One region of the Shewanella sp. MF05956 genome, then DNA from elsewhere that is predicted to be linked to it. Evidence: predicted binding sites of a transcription regulator. Region 1 holds the regulator's gene; each other region holds the start of a gene.
The links. Region 1 encodes sigma-54, which starts transcription at its own class of promoters, with help from an activator protein. Its sites were predicted from a motif close to GTTGGCACGNNNNTNGNNT; they were not measured.
Positions count from the first base shown of each region.

Region 2: AC19MX_RS02020 (GSCFA domain-containing protein) is a predicted target of sigma-54. The motif match lies at 2,774-2,792, and genes of this name have one in related genera.
Region 3: AC19MX_RS14035 (HAD-IIB family hydrolase) is a predicted target of sigma-54. The motif match lies at 1,037-1,055, and genes of this name have one in related genera.

Region 1 covers NZ_JCAYNV010000003.1:263,710-267,922, reverse strand. The annotation lists gene AC19MX_RS04895 (HPr family phosphocarrier protein) at 1-123, opposite strand, end outside; gene rapZ (RNase adapter RapZ) at 144-1,007, opposite strand; gene ptsN (PTS IIA-like nitrogen regulatory protein PtsN) at 1,004-1,447, opposite strand; gene hpf (ribosome hibernation promoting factor) at 1,450-1,737, opposite strand; gene AC19MX_RS04875 (RNA polymerase factor sigma-54) at 1,762-3,246, opposite strand; gene lptB (LPS export ABC transporter ATP-binding protein) at 3,655-4,213, opposite strand, start outside.
Region 2 covers NZ_JCAYNV010000002.1:19,735-23,947, forward strand. The annotation lists gene AC19MX_RS02010 (motility associated factor glycosyltransferase family protein) at 1-451, shown strand, start outside; gene AC19MX_RS02015 (hypothetical protein) at 448-696, shown strand; gene AC19MX_RS02020 (GSCFA domain-containing protein) at 971-2,716, opposite strand; gene AC19MX_RS02025 (autotransporter outer membrane beta-barrel domain-containing protein) at 2,983-3,900, opposite strand; gene AC19MX_RS02030 (TetR/AcrR family transcriptional regulator) at 3,994-4,213, opposite strand, start outside.
Region 3 covers NZ_JCAYNV010000012.1:24,296-28,508, forward strand. The annotation lists gene AC19MX_RS14035 (HAD-IIB family hydrolase) at 1,307-2,164, shown strand; gene AC19MX_RS14040 (glycosyltransferase family protein) at 2,166-3,386, shown strand; gene AC19MX_RS14045 (sugar phosphorylase) at 3,460-4,213, shown strand, end outside.

The sequences.
Region 1 (4,213 bases):
TTGTTTGTCTGCTTGAATTAGGGTGATTTCAGCATCAAAGTCAGCAGCCAGTATCGCTAGTTTTGTGGCTGCTCGTGCATGTAAACCTAATTTATTTGAGATGGTGACTTGGCGCTCAAGCATGGCTAGCACTCCACATAGGACTAAAGCTGATCTTCACTGATATTTAGCTCTCTGTGGCGGGCGTTGACTGTGTGTTTACTGCCTTGTCTAAATCGCTTAGCGAGTTGGTCGGTGATATAAACTGAGCGATGTTGTCCGCCTGTACAGCCGATGGCGATGGTTAAATAACTGCGATTATTACGCTCTAAATGTGGCATCCAGGTTTCGAATAGATTTTCGATTTGCCAAATAAACTTATTCACCAGAGGCTGACGGCCAAGAAACTCTTGCACAGGCTCATCAAGACCTGTTAATGGTCTTAATTCTATTTCCCAGTGCGGGTTAGGTAAAAAGCGCACGTCGAACATAAAGTCTGCTTCGGTCGGCATACCGTGTTTAAAGCCAAACGATTCAAAATTAATCACTAACTCTTTATCAACACTGCCAAGCAATATTTGTCTTACTTGATCGCTTAGCTCGTAAATATTGAGTGCCGATGTATCGACATAGTGATCAACCATTTTGGCGATAGGTTCGAGTAAGCGGCCTTCTAATTTAATCGCTTCTTGTAATGAAATATGGTTTTTAGATAGCGGGTGTAATCTGCGGGTTTCGCTGTAGCGTTTAAGTAAAACTTTGTCGCTAGAGTTTAAGAAAAAACTGGTAATTTCGGTATCAGGTTGCAGTATTTCAAGTTGTTCTTGAAGCACTTTGCCTTGTTCGGCAATATTGCGCACATCAACACTAATCGCTACTAGGTCATTACTGCCTTTTAACTGAGCCAATAAGGTGCCAATTAGCGGCAATGGCAGGTTATCAACACAGTAATAGCCTAGGTCTTCTAGTACTCTTAATGCTACTGATTTACCTGAGCCTGACCGTCCTGATACGATAACAAGTTTCATGCCGTAATTACCTGATAGAGTTCTGTTGAATCGTGGATTTTACGCAGCTGTTTTAGTACTTGTTTGTCGCTGAGTTTTTGGGCCATCGAGGATAAGGTGCTTAAGTGTTGTTGGCACTGATCTGCAGGAACTAATAATGCAAATAAGATATCGACAGGTTGTTTATCGATGGCATCGAACGAAATGGGTTCTTCGCATTTTACAAAGATCGCAATAGGGTGATCGATTGTCGTTAATCGGCCATGAGGTATTGCAATACCATTACCTATACCTGTGCTACCCATTTTTTCTCTTGCGATAAGGCTTTCAAACACCTCTTGCGAAGACAGGGTCGGGTACTGGGCAGCGACTAAATCGCTGATAAGTTCCAGTACCTTTTTCTTACTGCCCGGTGTGGCACAGGTGGTGCATTCCGGCTGCAGGATGGTACAAAGTTCCATCGTTAGTGTTTTGTATACTTCTCTTTGTGTTTAATTACCTGACGATCGAGCTTATCTATCAGGGCGTCTATTGCTGCATACATGTCTGTATGTTCTGACATTGCAAAAATTTCTCCGCCCTTTAGGCTGACTTTAGCTTCTGCTTTTTGTTGTAATTTTTCTACGTTGAGTACAACGTGAACATTATTGATCTGATCGAAGTGTCGTTCAAGCTTTGAAAACTTTTCCTGAACGTATTCACGTAAAGATTCGGTTATTTCAACATGATGCCCTGATAAATTGATCTGCATTACACTTCTCCATTGTTGAGTGATTTATAAACTCTTACGTTGGTTTGAGGGCGGTATCATCATTGCCTCACGGTATTTTGCAATCGTACGACGAGCAACGTTTATGCCCTGTTCGGCCAGTAGTTGAGCCATTTTGCTGTCGCTAAGCGGCTTTTTCTGGTTTTCTGCTGCAACCAACTTTTTAATAAATGCGCGGATTGCTGTCGATGAACACTCTCCGCCATCATCAGTGCTGACATGGCTAGAGAAAAAGTATTTTAACTCAAACAACCCTCGTGGGGTGTGCATGTATTTTTGAGTGGTCACGCGCGAAATGGTCGATTCATGCATTTCTACGGCTTCAGCAATGTCATTTAATACCATAGGTTTCATGGCTTCTTCGCCATATTCGAAAAACCCTTGTTGGAATTGCACAATGCAATTGGCTACTTTTAACAAGGTATCGTTACGGCTTTCAATGCTTTTGATAAACCATTTAGCTTCTTGCAAATGACCTCGTATAAACTGAGTATCAGATGGGTTTTTACTGCTGCGAGCCATTGCTGCATATTGCTGATTAACACCTATTTTAGGCATGTTATCTGGATTGAGTTCAACAACCCAACGGCCATTCTTTTTAAATACTGTGACATCAGGGATCACGTATTCGTCATCGACGGCAGTAATCAATAAGCCAGGACGCGGATTAAGAGATTGAATTAAGGTAATGGCATCACGTAACTCATCTTCTTTTAAACGCGTTTTACGCATTAATAATCTAAAGTCACGCCCAGCGATTAAATCCAAATAATCTTTGATGAGCATTCGCGCATTTTCAATGTGCGGGGTTGAGTCTGCATATTGTGACAGTTGAATGAGTAAACATTCACTAAGGTCACGTGCAGCAACACCTACGGGGTCAAAATGTTGAATTCGCTTTAACACCGCTTGAACCTCATCAAGCTCAACATTTTCATCGCCCATAGCTTCTAGTATTTCTTCAGTGCTTTGGGTTAGATAGCCGCGTTCATCTATTGCGTCAATGATGGCTGTTGCGATGGCAAGGTCGGTGTCTGAAAATGGCGTTAAGTTTTTTTGCCACTCTAAATGTTCATATAAGCCTTCGGTGGTTTCCCCTTGAAAAGGCATATCATCGTCGCGCATGCTGGCACTACCAGACCCTGACATCGGTGAGGCGGTATAGACTTCATCCCAGGTCGTGTCCATGGGCATGTCGTCCATGGTTTCTTTACTGATGGATTCTGTGGTGTCGATGGTTGAAGTATCTTTTTCGACACTCACATTACTGTTGTCACTGAAGTCTGTGTCTGATTGATCGCGACTTTCTTTTAAGGGATCTTTAGCTTGAGAAAATTCATCTTCTATTTCAAGCAATGGATTTGAGTCCAGCGCCTGTTGGATTTCTTGCTGTAGCTCCAATGAAGATAATTGCAGCAAGCGGATGGCTTGCTGCAATTGAGGGGTCATAGTGAGATGCTGACCCATTTTAAGTTGGAGTGACGCTTTCATTTACCGCTTATCCCTAGATGATTTCCATAAAAATAACAATCTCGAAAAACTGTAATGGGGTGTCACGTACGTCAATGACATTTCACGCAATTTAGGTATCGTTCAATGGAATGAATTAGATAGGCTAAAAGGCGTATACCCAATCAACTTGAAGATACGTGTTTCAGAGCTTCACCGTGTTTTCAATACTAGGCGCGTTAATGCGGTAATGTAGGCACCTTATAAATTAACGCAACAACGTAGTGGGAACACGGTGAAACTCCCAAGGGGCAAGTTTTACACGCGTTCATGCTGTGTTATTGATTTTGGAAAGGGAACGACCATTAACCGCAATCAATGCCTTGCCTAAACGCGTGTAAATTCTTGCTGAAATCGAGTATCTTCAGGTTGTTTGGGTATATAACCTAACTATAGCTTGAATTGTTCACCTAAGTACACCGCTCGAACTTGTTGATTGCTCAAGATCTCTTCAGGTGTTCCTTCGGCAATTAAATTACCTTGGCTTACGATGTAAGCTCTTTCACATACATCGAGTGTTTCGCGAACATTATGGTCGGTGATCAGTACGCCTAATCCACGACTTTTTAGCTGTTGGATAATTTTTTTAATGTCGATAACCGAAATCGGATCAACACCCGCAAAAGGTTCATCAAGCAAAATGAATTTAGGGTTAGCAGCGAGTGCTCGGGCAATTTCGACTCGACGGCGTTCACCGCCAGACAATGACATGCCTTGGCTGTCGCGAATGTGAGTAATGTGAAACTCTTCCAGTAAATGCTGGAGCTGTTCAATACGTTCGTCATTACTGAGTTCTTTGCGGGTTTGTAACACCGCCATGATATTGTCGTGCACGGTGAGTTTTCGAAAAATACTGGCTTCTTGTGGTAAATAACCAATCCCTTTACGGGCTCTAAGATGCATTGGGTCAGCGGTGAGATCGTCATTATCAATTAATATACGGCCTTTA
Region 2 (4,213 bases), on a different contig from region 1:
TTTAGTTTATTTCCCAACGTCTTCTTTGGATGTTATAAAAAAATGGAGCGGTTCTAGATTCAATGCATTCCAACAAGGAAGGACATACAGCGATAAAACTTTATCTAAAACAGAATTATTTAGCAGTGGAAGTATTGTCCATCCAGCTATAGATCTTGCTGTTTACTTAAACATTAAAAATATAACATTATTAGGTTGTGACTTTTGCTATCCAGGTAACAAAACACATGCTTTTTGGGATGATGGTGCATTAGGAGTAACATTAAAATTCCATAAACATCATTGGGTTTTAAATGGCAGAGGTGAGAGAGTTGCTACAGAGTTAAATTTTAGAGCATACTTAAGAAGCTTAGAAGTTTATATAGCGTCTAAACCTGAAGTTAATTTTTATCAATCTAGCTTAGAAAGCGCTTATATCGAAGGCACAACATTCAAAGAGTTAACATTATGACAACATCCATACTCGTATCACAACTAGTAAAAACATCTAATCTTATGAGGTCTGGGAAAGAAGCTGAAGCAGCTCAACAGTTTCACAAATGCATTGATTTACTTGAAACTGAATTGATAAGTCATAGGAATCAACAATCTATAATAAATATTCTACCATTGATCCTTGCTGCTCAAGAGCGAAACGACTGGCTCTCTCTGGCAGACTTTTTAGAATATGATTTAGTTGAAATGCTATGTTATTAGAACCGCTAATTGTAACGACTGAAGGAATATTATCTGCCTACTGTAATCATGTCTATTTCAATATCGTACCTGTATTTAGGACTACTAATATCAATTGATTTGCTACTTGTCACATATGAATCAACAATCACTACTCACTGAAAAGCAATAGTATATCGAACAACGGATTGGTGACTGTTTACACAATGACGGAGATCATCAATGGCTCCAAGATATTGCCCAAAGAACATTAATGATCTCGTCTTGTAAGAACTAATCCTATAATCGAACATTTTTAAACTTTTTCTGTGAATTTTAATAACTTCCTAGAGAGCCATTCATAGTAGAGCTCATTACCATGGATCCAGTCGTGCTGACCATCTGAATACGATACGTTCGAAACATATTCCATTGGCTCAGTAATTTCCTCGTCAAATAATCTAGCTGCATCAAAGAAAGGAATATCGAACTGCTCCAATACATAACGAAGTGCACTATGATATGCATAGATTATTTTCGAAGCAGATTTTGACTCATCAAAGTACTGAGAAAAGGGCGGATCTGAGACCACGATTACATTATGCCCATTGTCTTTTAGTGATATCAATATAGATAATTGTTCAGATTGATCTTCATGGAAAAAATCTACAAAATTTTGTAATCCTAATGGATTATTAATTCTACTATCTTGCGCTTGTAACCAAGCTGCAAATCGAGCAGCATTTTGATGCGTTTGCAATCCAATATTACTAATAATAATTGATTGTTCATTATGACCTAACTTCTCATGAGATTTTATATTTAGTAATGCGGAAGCCCAAAGCTGCCTAGAAGGTGCATTTTCCAGAGGGACAAAATATTCTGTTTTACAAAGCGCAAATTTCTTTTGAGCAAATCCAGAACCGTTCATGATCATCCCACCAGAAAAAGGAGTATTCAGAGCTTTAAGTGCAGTTGATAATTTCCCCATATGGCTATCACCGACGAGTGTTATTTGCGTCAAAGCTTGGCTTTGTGATGATTGAGATAATAAACTGAAAGCTTCGAGCTGTTCTTCTTCACATGCAATTTCATTGATTGCACTACTAATTGGTGGCTTAATCAATGTATTACTAACATTTAAAGCGGTTTGAAAATGTTTCATTACGTATTCAACACCACTTGCGGAAACCGTCCTTCTATTATCTTCGAATCTAAAGTCATTATTTGAATTAACTGAAATAATTTCAAATGAAGGGAAATAGTTCATATCTTCAAAAGAATCAGAAAGGTAACCAGCAACTGCCCGCAACACCGCTTTTGAATATTGACTCGCGACAAGGATGTGTTTATCTGTAGCCGTCGCCGTTAGCGGCACAGGTGATACGGTAAGTATAATATTAAGGTTAGGATTGAGTTCTTTCAAACATTGATGGATTTTTAACAAATCTGACAATATTTCATTATAATTAAATTCATGCAGCTTATAAATTTCTTTATCAAATTTTCCCGCAATAATTCCAGGGCAACTTGGGTAGTATATGTTATTACCATCTTTCCAAGCTTCGGTTAACCCTAAAGTAAAAATAAGAGTGTTTGTTGAAGACAAGGTACTAATCAACTCTTCCTTTGCTTCAAGACGAGAATACTCTAACTCGCTTTTCGATGTAAAACCTTGTGGATAGACATTTGGCCTGAGTAAATCAAGATAGGTGTCAGTTTTCTGGCAGTAATATATATCATGTTGATGATTTTCATTATTATCTAACTTTAGCCACTGCAAAAAGCACCGTGGTGTATAGATGTTTCCTAAAGCAAAACTAGATACTTGGGTAGAATCTAATTTGCTTTGAATAAAAGGATAATTATTGTTTATTAACCACTTACCTACATGTTGAGCAAAGCATGACCCTATGGAGGCGATTGCTCCTTTTTTACAGTCAATTGCTAGGTTACTAAGTAATTCAAATTGTTCTGTTCCTAAATTGACTTGTGCAACACCAGTTTTCCAAAAATGCTGTTGCTTTTGTAATTCATATGGCGATAAATTTTTTGTTGTCATCGTTTTATACTCATTGTTATGAAAGCTAGATGCCAATTATTAAACAATTTAAAAATTATGCACATTTTGCGCCAGCATAGCTGTTATATGAAAGACCTTTTCAAGATAGTTGATATTTATTTCTTAAATTTATGATAATTTACTTATTTTCGAATTTATTGTTAATGAAAATTTTACTAATAGAATATTAATTTAATTGTTCCGACAAAAATGCCGCTGATATCAGCGGCATTTTTTGCTTTAAAACGTTCTATCTATCTATCAATTTAAAACGTTAACTTAAACACCAAGCCAAATGCGGCCTGGTCTTCTATGTCTTCGGTGACATCAGGCTCGCTCAGTTCCATTTCGCCGCCAAAGTAGTAACCGGCATAGGCGTTTACACTCACATTGTCGGTGGCTTTCCAGCCTGCGCGGACAAAAGCAACCCATTCGTCGATCTCAATGGTTTGATCGTCATCTGCTATCAAAAAGCGCTCTGTCCGTTTTGAACTACCGATACCAAAATCAATATCTGGGCGATACTGATAGCTCAGTTCTAGGCCTGCTGGGCCACTAAAACCGGCTTGAAACGGGTTAGCTAGCACTAACTTGTCGTTGATTTGCCAGCGAACGGCTAAATACGGCACGGTGCGCACTTCGGAAATATCATTTAAATACGCCACACCAAAACCCAACATATTACCTGAGTCAAAACGGTACATACTGGATGCTACAACACCATAGCTTTGGGCATTAGATGATGAGGCAGTATCGGCATAAGCATATTTTAATTGCGGTGCCACTAAAAACATCCAGTGATTATCTAGACGATATGTGATTGATAACCCTGCGCTGTATTGATGAACCGTTGACCAGTCTTGCTCGTTAGAGCGTAATGGCGTGGCCTGATTAATGCGCCAATCGTAATCGAGGTTGTCGTAACCGACATTCGCCCCCAGTGACCATTGACGATTTAATGGCATTGAGGCTGAAAAACTGGTTTTCCAGGCGTCACGCTGAAGCTCATTAGCACCAACATCGGCAGTAGCTGCGGACGTACGCGCAACCGTTAATGAAAATGGTGAACGGTCTGGCGCGGCTAAGGCCTGTTGGCTGAGTAATAACCCTGGGATTAACAATAACGATTTAATCAATAAGCTCAGAGTATTGGGCTTAGCGATAACAGCTTTATAAGATGTCATAACGATGTGCATCCTTTCAAAATAAAATGATGAGTAGCGTAAACTATCTGAACCAATACTGATTTAGTCGCGCTTCAGTTCAAATCCTAGGTATTATTTTATCGCAACTTTGTGAGCCCGCAAAAACATCTCAGCGGTATCTTGTAAGTATTGTTGTCTACTTACTAACAAGTGATCAGTCTCTAATGCTAATTCTAAGCGTAATTTTAGCTCACCAAATAACATTAAACATAACCTTACCGCACTGTCGTGAGGGTTAGCGAAATAATACTCACCGTGTTGGTTAACCTTGGTTAAATATTCGCGAATTAAT
Region 3 (4,213 bases), on a different contig from region 1:
GTTAGTCCTTACGTATTAAATCTTAAAATCTTAAATCATAAAATCTAAGTCAACAGAAACACCTGGATCCCCGATAAAAGCATTCGAGGATGACGGGCTATTTGAGAAACACCTGGATCCCCGATAAAAGCACTCGAGGATGACACGCGGTGAAGAAACACCAGGATCCCCGATAAAAGCACTCGAGGATGACATGCGGTGAAGCAACACCTGATCCCCAATTTAAGCACTCAAGGATGACGTGCGCTGGAGCAACACAATGATTGCCCCCCGAAACACCGCCCACTACTCCGTCTTTCCGGCAATGCTTTTAAGCCGGAATCCAGGTGTTAGTCCTTATGTGTTTAATCTTAAAATCTAAAACCCTAAAGATAAGTCAACAGAAACACCTGGATCCCGATTTAAGCATTCGAGGATGACGTGCGCTGGAACAACACAATGATTGATCCCCGAAACACCGCCCATTACTCCGTCTTTCCGGCAGTGCTTTTAAGCCGGAATCCAGGTGTTAGCTTTTATGTGTTAAATCATAAAATCTAAGACTTAAAACCTAAAATCTAAGTCAACAGAAACACCTAGATCCCCGATAAAAGCACTCGAGGATGACATGCATTTGAGCAACACCTGGATCCCCGATAAAAGCATTCGAGGATGACATGCGGTGAAGAAACACCAAGATCACGATAAAAGTATTCGAGGACGACGTGCGGTTTGAAAACACCCCTATCACCTAGCACTTATTACTTACAAACCTAGTAGCACTTAGGGGCGAAGCCTAAGGTCTCGTTTCTTTAAGCGAAGCGTTCCGTAACCGGTTATCGTGATAAGCATTTATCGCACTTTATCATCCTGCCGCTTTTACACTTTTTCACTTACTAATTTGCACCAAAGTAGTGCGATAACTATTCATTGTTGCACAATTAACCGTCTTTACACCCAATCACCACTTTTACCTTATTGGTTTTTACCTTTTTAATATTCTTTTTATATCAGTAGCTAACATCTAATTGAACCATTTAGGTGCAATGATTTTACGCTTGGCACATATCCTGAATCCTTCACTATAAAGGTAATGACAGACAATCAAAGCAAAGTGACGAGCGACAATAGATTAACGATAGTGAATAAACAGTGAATAGACAGCGATTAAAGAATGTTAAACCGGTTAGTAATGGCTTTGAAGGCTATCGACGCTAGCTGCAAACGAATGAGCTTCTAAGCTTACCTTTTTAGCCACCTAGCATCGCTAGCTAACGCTTTTATAGCTTTGTTCACTCAGCACTCAATGATGATAAAGGGACATGATATGACAACTAAACCACTCATTTTCACTGATATTGACGGAACATTACTCGACCACTTCGATTACAGTTTTAATAATGCCATTGAAGTGATTGAAGCGCTCAATGAGCGTCATATTCCTATTATTGCCAATACCAGTAAAACCTTTGCCGAAATGGAAAAGTTGCAACAAACCATTGGTATTAATTCACCGTTTATATCTGAAAATGGCGCGGTTATTTATATCCCCATTGGTTATTTCAATGAGCAACCTCAAGGCACCCTTGAGCAAGGTTATTACTGGGTTAAAGAGTTTTGCCCACCTCGAGAGCATTGGCTGGAGCTATTAGCGCAGCAAGCGGTTGAATTTGAAGATGAGTATGTTGGTTTTTCATCATTTAGTGTTGAAGAGCTATGTGAAGTCACAGATTTAGCGCCCGATAAGGCGCGTCTAGCATTGGTTCGACACTATTCGGAGCCAGTGTTGTGGCAAGGCGATGAAGCGCGTAAACAAGAATTTATTAAACACATGACATCTTTAGGTGCGCATATGCTCCAAGGTGGGCGCTTTTTACACGTAGGCGGTGAAAGCGATAAGGGCAAAGCCATGAACTGGCTTGCTCAAATATATGCCAAACAATACCAAAGCGAGGTAACCACAATCGCCTTAGGTGACAGTGGTAACGACAGTGCCATGTTAGAGGCCGCGGATATCGCGATTCAAATCAAATCACCAACGCATGACTTCCCTGTATTAAGTAAAAAACACACCATAAAAAGCCAGGAATGCGGGCCCAAAGGTTGGGCTGAATGTATTACCGCAACCTTATTAACCCCGACACTGGCAACTCCCTCAACATCAATGTCTTTAGGAGGCGTTTAACATGGCCGATTTTTATCAAAATGGCATTGTTACCACAATGCACAACTTAACCCGCCGCACTCACGAAGAACTCGAACAAGACTTATTAAAATTTGCAAAAACGCGTCCACTAGGGCTTATTTTACCGTCATTATTTTCAGAGCTAGAAGGCGACGCCTTGAAAGGCATTGTGGCCAATCTTAAAGATGTACCTTACTTGTCAGAAATTGTGATTGGCTTAGATCGTGCTGATGAAGCACAATATAAACATGCGTTGAGTTTTTTTGGTGAATTACCGCAACATCACCGTATTTTATGGAATGACGGTCCACGTTTACAAGCCCTAGACGCCAAATTACAAAAGCTTGGGCTAGCACCAACCGAATTGGGTAAAGGCCGCAATGTATGGTATTGCATGGGTTATATTTTAGCGTCGGGTAAATCTGAATCTGTCGCCTTGCACGACTGTGATATTGTCACCTACGAAAAGTCATTATTAGCCAGGTTACTTTACCCGGTAGCCAATCCACAATTTAACTATGCATTTAGTAAAGGCTATTACGCCAGATTATCCGATGGCAAAATTAACGGTCGAGTCTCTCGTTTATTAGTCACTCCGCTTATTAAGGCACTTAAAAAAGTGGTCGGCTACAACGAATACCTGGAATATATGGACAGTTTTCGGTATCCACTCGCAGGAGAATTCTCTTTTAGACGCGATGTACTGACCGATTTACGCATACCGAGTGATTGGGGCTTAGAAATAGGCGTGCTGTCTGAAATGCAACGTAATTATGCCCATAATCGTATTTGTCAGGTCGATATTGCCGACAATTATGATCACAAACATCAAGACTTATCACTCGACAACGAAGAGGCGGGTTTATCCAAAATGTCGATTGATATTACCAAAGCGTTTTTCCGTAAATTAGCAACCCAGGGTGAAACCTTCAGTACAGAATCATTTCGCACATTAAAAGCCACTTACTACCGTGTCGCCCTTGATTATGTTGAGACATATCATAATGATGCGTTAATGAACGGCTTAACCACAGATATTCATTTAGAAGAAAAAGCCGTTGAAATGTTTGCGCAAAATATTGTTACCGCAGGGCAACGCTTTTTAGATAATCCTATGGAAACCCCGTTTATGCCAACCTGGAGCCGAGTGGTGAGTGCCATGCCAGATGTACTTGAGCAACTTAAAGCCGCAGTTGAAGCCGATAACGCCGAGTTTCGATAAACAGTGACTCATTGATGCAAAATATTAAATAACCTCAAGTTAAGGTTAAGTACAATAATTTAAAGGGTTTTCTATGTCAGTAATGGATGGACTACAGCAAAAACTGCAACATCAACTTGAGTGTATTTATAAAGACATTGATCTCGATATATCGATTGTCACCTTGGCACAAAAACTCATCGAAATCATGCGTATCACCGAGTTTAGTCAAGTACCAGAACCTTTTGCCAATCACTGGTCTGAAAAAGACACCATCATGATCACTTACGGTGATAGTGTTTTACAGCAAGGTGAGCGGCCACTGACTACATTGTCACAATTTATCGACAGTTATGTTGGTTGTATCAATGGCGTGCATATTTTGCCATTTTTCCCCTACAGCTCAGACGATGGCTTTGCCGTTATCGATTACTCTAGTGTCAATGAGAGTTTAGGTGATTGGGCAGACATCAGTGCTATCGCGAGTAAACGTCGGTTAATGTCAGATTTAGTCATCAATCATTGCTCAAGTCGAAGCTTGTGGTTTGATAACTTCTGCAAAGGTGATGGCCCTGGTCATGATTACTTTTTTACCGCGCAACCAAACGATGATTTATCTGAAGTTGTAAGGCCGCGCACATCGGCACTATTAAGACCCACAGAAACACCTAGCGGAACGCAATATGTGTGGTCTACCTTTAGCCACGATCAAGTCGATTTTGACTTTAGAAACCCAAAAGTATTAATCGAATTTGTGACGATTATTCGTCAATACCTGGATGCTGGTGTGAGTATTTTTAGGCTCGATGCGGTAGCATTTTTATGGAAAGTCGTTGGAACTAAATCGA